DNA from 2 places in the Crossiella sp. NPDC003009 genome. Region 2 is predicted to be linked to the other one. Evidence: riboswitches for the same ligand, from Rfam matches in the RefSeq annotation. Region 2 holds a riboswitch; the other holds the start of a gene.
The links. Region 2 has a riboswitch for glycine ahead of gcvP (aminomethyl-transferring glycine dehydrogenase). Riboswitches for the same ligand answer to the same signal wherever they lie in the genome.
Positions count from the first base shown of each region.

Region 1: linked by a shared signal. The riboswitch ahead of gcvT (glycine cleavage system aminomethyltransferase GcvT) and the one ahead of gcvP (aminomethyl-transferring glycine dehydrogenase) in region 2 are both predicted to bind glycine.

Region 1 covers NZ_JBSFUA010000004.1:242,529-245,922, forward strand. Annotated here, with positions in the region: gene gcvH (glycine cleavage system protein GcvH) at 1-329, opposite strand, end outside; gene gcvT (glycine cleavage system aminomethyltransferase GcvT) at 364-1,470, opposite strand; glycine riboswitch at 1,523-1,618, opposite strand; glycine riboswitch at 1,619-1,718, opposite strand; gene ACWDY5_RS07130 (sensor histidine kinase) at 1,772-2,947, opposite strand; gene ACWDY5_RS07135 (response regulator transcription factor) at 2,928-3,394, opposite strand, start outside.
Region 2 covers NZ_JBSFUA010000042.1:74,784-78,177, forward strand. Annotated here, with positions in the region: gene ACWDY5_RS32390 (MerR family transcriptional regulator) at 351-917, shown strand; gene ACWDY5_RS32395 (hypothetical protein) at 1,198-1,587, shown strand; glycine riboswitch at 1,744-1,843, shown strand; glycine riboswitch at 1,844-1,957, shown strand; gene gcvP (aminomethyl-transferring glycine dehydrogenase) at 2,001-3,394, shown strand, end outside.

The DNA of each region.
Region 1 (3,394 bases), on a different contig from region 2:
TCTCCGTCCGAACCCGCGCGGTTGATCTTGATCAGCCACCCGGCTCCGAACGGGTCGGAGTTCAGCAATGCCGGATCCTCGGCCACCGCCTGGTTGACCTCGGTCACCGTTCCCGCGACCGGGGCCAGCAGGTCGCTGACCGATTTCGTCGACTCGATCTCACCGCACGCCTCTCCGGCGCTGACCACCGCCCCCACCTCGGGCAGCTGGACGAACACCACGTCGCCGAGCGCCTCGGCGGCGTAGGCGGTGATGCCCACGGTGGCCACCTCGCCCTCGGTGATCCACTCGTGGTCCTTGGTGTAGCTCAGTTCACGGGGCACAGACACAGCGGTATTGCCTTTCGCGGGGAAGTTTCGCAGGTCAGCGGGAGCGCTTGTAGAACGGGACGGCGACCACTTCTGCCGGTTCGGCGTTGCCGCGCACGTCCACGACCACCTCGGTGCCCGCGTCGGCGTGCGCGTGGTCGAGGTAGGCGAGCGCGATCGGGTGACCGAGGGTGGGGGAGGGCGCGCCGCTGGTGACCTCGCCCACCACGGTGCCGTCGGCGAGCTTGACCAGCTGCCCGGCCCGCGGACTGCGACGGCTCTTGCCGGCCAGCCCGACCAGCGCGCGGGTGGTGTGCGTGCGCGCCTCCAGCGCCGAGCGGCCGACGAAGTCGCCGAGCTTGTCGAAGCGGACTACCCGGCCCAGCCCCGCGTCGAAGGGGGTCACCCCGACGTGCAGCTCGTTGCCGTAGAGCGGCATGCCCGCCTCCAGTCGCAGGGTGTCCCGGCAGGCCAGCCCGGCGGGCTTGAGGCCGAGCGGCTCACCCGTCTCGGCGATCCGCTGCCAGACCGCACCGGCCAGTTCGGCGGCCACGTAGACCTCGAAGCCGTCCTCGCCGGTGTAGCCGGTGCGGGCCAGGAACACGTCATGCCCGGCGATCACCGCGGGGCGTCCGGCGTAGTACTTCAGGTCGGTGAGGTCCTGCCCGGTGACCGCGGTCACGATCTCCGCCGACGCCGGGCCCTGCACCGCGATCAGCGCGGTCTCCGCGGACCGGTCGAGGACCTCGGCGGCCAGGCCGTGCGCCCGCTCGCCGAGCAGCGCCCGCACCAGCACCGCGTTGGAGGCGTTGGCCACCACCAGGAACTTCCGCTCGGCCTGCCGGTAGACCACCAGGTCGTCCAGCACTCCACCGTTGGTGTGGCAGAGCATGGTGTACCGCGCCCGGCCGACCGCCAGCGAGCCGATCGCGCCGACCAGCGCGTAGTCCAGCACCCGCCCGGCCTCGGGACCGGTGACCTCGATCTCGCCCATGTGGCTGAGGTCGAACAGCCCGGCGGCCTCCCGGACCACCTTGTGCTCGGCCAGCTCACTGCTGTAGCGCAGCGGCATCGACCAGCCGGCGAAGTCGGTGAACTGGGCGCCCAGCGCGACGTGCTGGGCGTGCAGGGGGCTGCGGCGGGACGCGCCGAGTCCGGTCACGGGAGGCTCCTGGGGTCGAGGCGTCGACGGGCATGCGGACGCCGCTGGCGAGCCTCCCCGCTCTGTCATGGGACCTGAGAGCTTCCCCGCGCGAACACGGGTTGCACCGTGGGTGAGGTGGGCGAACCCACCTGCTTTCCAGAGTCGCCTCGCTCGAACGGTGACGTTGCCTGAGAGTTTCCGGGGAGAGGTTGCTCCTTCGGCGTCCCGTGCGTGCTGCGTGCCGGGATCTCTCCCGCCCGAGCTCAAACGGCCGATATGCGGTTGTGCCGCGAACCTTCCGGGACACCCCGTGGGTCTGTCAACCCCTGGGCAGCTCGACCTTGACCCGCAGCCCGCCGTCCGGCCGCCGGTGGGCCTGCACCGTGCCGCCGTGCGCGCGGGTGATCGAGTCCACGATGGACAGGCCCAGTCCGGCGCCTTCGCCCTTGTCGGTGCGGCCCTCGCCGCGCCGGAACGGCTCGAACAGCTGCGGGATCTGCTTCGCTGGCACCTTGGGGCCGGTGTTGGACACGGTGAGCCCGCCGAAGGCGTCGGTGCGCACCCACACCGTGCCGCCCTCGGCCAGGTTGTGCCGGATCGCGTTGGAGACCAGGTTGGCGACCAGCTGGGTGAGCAGCACCCGGTCCCCGGAGACGGTCGCCTCGGTGAGCCGCACCTGGAGCTCCACCTGCCTGCGCTCGGCCTCGGCCCGGTACTGCTCGACCGCCTCGCCGACCACCGCGTGCAGCTCCACCTCCGCGCGTTTCTCCAGGCCGCGGTCGCTGCGGGCGAGCACCAGCAGCCCGTCGATGAGCCGCTCGATCCGCCGGTTCGCGGTGAGCAGCTGCTCCCTGATCTCGGCCGCCTTCTCCGGGCTGGGGTTCCCGGCCAGCCCGATCTGCACCGCGGCCCGCTGCACCGCCAGCGGCGTGCGCAGCTCGTGCGAGGCGTTGGCCACGAACCGGCGCTGGCTGTCGAAGGAGGACTCCAGCCGGTCCAGCATCCGGTCGAAGGTCTCGGCCAGCTCGGTCAGCTCGTCCGGCGGGCCCTTCAGCGCCAGCCGCTCGTGCAGGTTGGTCGAGGACAGCCGCTGCGCGGTGGCGGTGATGGTGTGCAGCGGCCGCAGCACCCGGCCGGAGAGCCACCAGCCCGCGGCCACCGACAGCGCGGCCACGCCGACCAGGGACAGGATGGACACCAGCAGCAGGGTGTCCAGCGTGGTGGCCTCCACCGCCCTGGTCACCTCGCCCGCCGGCACGAAGCCCAGCGTGCCGTCCGGGTTGTACCCGCGGACCGCGACCGAGGACGGCACGGTGTCCATCGGCATGGCGCGGCCCATCGTGGTCGCCAGCCGGAACGAGAGCTGGTCGCGCACCAGCAGGTAGATCACGGTGAGCAGCACCGCGCCGCTACCAAGGAACAGCGCGCCGTACAGCGCGGTCAGCTTGACCCGGACGGTCAGCCGGGCTGGGCGCTCAGATGCGGTAGCCGGCACCGGGCACCGTCTCGATCACCGGCGGCTCGCCGAGCTTGGCGCGCAGCTTGGACATGGCCACCCGCACCGCGTTGGTGAACGGGTCCGCGTGCTCGTCCCAGGCCAGCTCCAGCAGCCGCTCCGAGCTGACCACCGCGCCCTGGGCGCGCAGCAGCACCGACAGCACCGCGAACTCCTTGGGGGACAGGTCGATCCGCCGCCCGTCCCGGCTGACCAGGCGGTTGGCGGTGTCCAGCCGGACGCCGTTGCGGCTGAGCACCGGCGGCAGCGCGGGCTGGCTGCGCCGCCCCAGCGCCTGCACCCTGGCCAGCAGCTCCGGGTACTCGAACGGCTTGGTCAGGTAGTCGTCCGCGCCGAGCTGGAGACCGTCCACCTTGTCCTCCAGCGACCCGGCCGCGGTGAGCATCAGCACCTTGGTCCGGCTGCCCCTGGTGGCCAGCTCGGCGC
Region 2 (3,394 bases):
CCGAGTCGTTCAGTGATCAACCACTCTCCGCCGTCACACCATCGTGTGGTCAAGCTGTGATCTTGTGGCGGTTGTGCTGGGATGCCGGACCGGTCGTCACCGTCCGACCAGGTGACGGCGCGGGTATCGGTTCAGAAGAGTGAGGACGACCGAGGCGCCGGGCGGGACGGTGGTCCCTTCCCCGCGCGTCGCGTTGACCCGGGGGATGGCCCGTCTTACCGTCGGTGGCGAGTCAATCGCGCCGGGGCAGAACCAGTTTCCCGGCCGCCTGCTCAGGACCGACACGCCGGTGGGGACACGGGCGTGCGGTCGCCGTTGCCGACCGGAGGGTCGGCCGAGGGGAGGCACGCGTGGTCGAGGAAGCGCCAAGCCATCGAGGCGCGCCCGAGCAGGGTGCTTTGTTCCCTGACCTGTCGTTGCCGGACGAGCTGGTCGGCTATCGGGGCCCGGCGGCCTGCCAGATCGCCGGCATCACCTACCGCCAGCTGGACTACTGGGCCCGCACCGGACTGGTCTCGCCGACCATAAGGAGTGCCCACGGCTCCGGCAGCCAGCGCCTGTACTCCTTCAAGGACATCCTGGTCCTGAAGGTGGTCAAGCGGCTGCTCGACACCGGCGTCTCGCTGCAGAACATCCGGGTCGCGGTGGACCACCTGCGCCGCAGGGGCGTGCGCGACCTGGCCCGGATCACGCTGTTCAGCGACGGCACCACGGTCTACGAGTGCACCTCCCCCGAGGAGGTGGTCGACCTGCTGCAGGGCGGTCAGGGCGTGTTCGGCATCGCGGTCAGCGGGGCGATGCGCGAGATCAGCGGCACCATCCACGAGTTCCCGGCCGAACGGGCCGACGGCGTGGAGCTGCTGCCCGGCGAGGACGACGAGCTGGCCCGCAAGCGCCGCGACCGGCAGACCGGCTGAACCAGTTCTGCCCCTAGGGTGTGTCCGCCGGGTCACGCCTGCGATAGCCGCGCCGGTTTGGCCGCTGACGGCACGGCCGGAACACCCGGATACGCCCGGTATGAGGGCGTCCCGGCCGCGCCGCCAGCGACCAAACCGATCACGACTCTCGCAGACGTGACCCAGCGGACACACCCTGGTTCAGTTCTGGCTGAAACCCCTCGGAGCGGCCGTTCGCCGCTGCTTAAGCTCCCGCTGACGGCTGCCCAGGGAGCAGCCGCCCGCACTTGGGGGTTCCACCATGACTCGACGTCTGCTGACTGTGGCCGCGCTCGCCCTGGCCGCTTTCGGCGTCTCCGCTCCGCTGGCCCAGGCCGCGCCCGCGCCGATCAGCTTCGGGCACGAGCAGGGCAAGTTCACCGGCACCAAGGACACGGTGTGCAACCCGATCATCGGTTGCACCTACAAGCTCGAGGGCACGCTCAGCACCGCGGGCGCGGACTGCTACCAGGTCCAGTGGACCGCGGGCAGCGGCTGGGGCGCGGTCAACGTGCCGCCGGCCTGCGGCGCCGGCGAGCACCGGGTGGCCCGCGGCTTCCCGTGGCCGGGCGCCCGCCCGACCGCGTTCCGGCTGTGCCTGGTCAGCTCGGACGGCGCGGTGCGTTCCTGCGGCGCCCAGCAGGCTTCCTGACCCGCGCCGCCGCCGCGCGCATCCCGGCAGGCTGCGCGCGGTGGCGGCCCGGCCACGCCCTGTGTCCGTTCGCGACCACGGCCGGTGACCTGGTGTTCTCGGGCACGTCGGAAACTTCCGGTTAACTCAGGCGGGGTAGGATTCGCGCGTAGTCGTGATCCCCACGCGGGAGAGCCCGGACCGGAGCCATCGGTCCGGCGCCGAAGGAGCAACTCCTCCCCGGAACCTCTCAGGCCAAGCGGACCGTGTGGGCAGACACCTCTGGAAAGCGGTCCGCGTTCGCGTGGACCCGCCGACGGTGCAAGTCCGGCGCCGCACTGGCCGGGTGAAGCTCTCAGGCGCCCGGAAACCGGGTACGGACAGAGGGGGAGGGCAGTTCCGCATGCCCACCCCTAGGCGCCGGAGGCGAGAGCATGACCCAGCCGAACCCCGATCGCATCCCCTTGGCCGCGCTGGAGCACGGCACTCCTTTCGCCGACCGGCACGTCGGTCCGCGGCCGGCTGAGCTGGCCCGGATGCTCGACGTCATCGGGGTCGGCTCGCTGGAGGAGCTGGCCCAGCGGGCGGTGCCCCGGGTGATCCGCGAGGGTGAGCTGTCCCTCGCGCTGCCCGCGCCGGCCACCGAGTTCGAGGCGCTGGCCGAGCTGCGCGCGCTGGCCGACCGGAACACGCTGCGCACCCCGATGATCGGCCTCGGCTACTACGGCACCATCACCCCGCCGGTGATCAAGCGGAACGTGCTGGAGAGCCCGGCCTGGTACACCGCCTACACCCCGTACCAGCCGGAGATCTCGCAGGGCCGCCTGGAGGCGCTGCTCAACTTCCAGACCATGGTCGCCGACCTGACCGGCCTGGAGACCGCGAACGCCTCCATGCTGGACGAGGGCACCGCGGCCGCCGAGGCCATGACGCTGGTGCGCCGGGCGGGCAAGGCCAAGTCGCCGCGGTTCGTGGTGGACGCGGACAGCCTGCCGCAGACCATCGCGGTGATCGAGACCCGCGCCGAGCCGCTGGGCATCGAGATCGTGCTCGCCGACCTGGCGCAGGGCCTGCCCGAGGGCGAGTTCTTCGGCGTGCTGCTGTCCTACCCCGGCGCCGGCGGCGAGGTCCGCGACTACCGGGCGCTGGTGGAGCAGGCGCACGAGCGCGGCGCCCAGGTCGCGGTGGCCGCCGACCTGCTCGCGCTGACCCTGCTGACCCCGCCGGGGGAGTGGGGCGCGGACGTGGTGGTGGGCACCACGCAGCGCTTCGGTGTGCCGATGGGCTTCGGCGGCCCGCACGCCGGGTTCATGGCGGTGCGCTCCGGCCTGGAGCGGCAGCTGCCCGGCCGCCTGGTCGGGGTGAGCGTGGACGCCGACGGCAACCCGGCCTACCGGCTCGCGCTGCAGACCCGTGAGCAGCACATCCGCCGGGAGAAGGCGACCAGCAACATCTGCACCGCCCAGGTGCTGCTCGCGGTGATCGCCGCGATGTACGCGGTCTACCACGGCCCCGACGGCCTGCGCGCCATCGCCACCAGGGTGCACCGCCTGGCCGCGGTGCTCGCCGCGGGCCTGCGCGCCGGTGGCGTGGACACCAAGCACGACCGCTTCTTCGACACCGTGCTCGCGCACGTGCCGGGCCGCGCCGCCGAGGTCGTGGCGAACGCCCGCGCCCTCGGCGTCAACCTGCGCTTCGCCGACAACGACCACGTCGGCATCGCCTGCGACGAGACCACCACCCGCGAGCACCTCGCCCTGGTGTGGCAGGCCTTCGGCGTCACCGGCGAGGTCGACGCGCTGGACGCAGAGACCGCCGACGCGCTGCC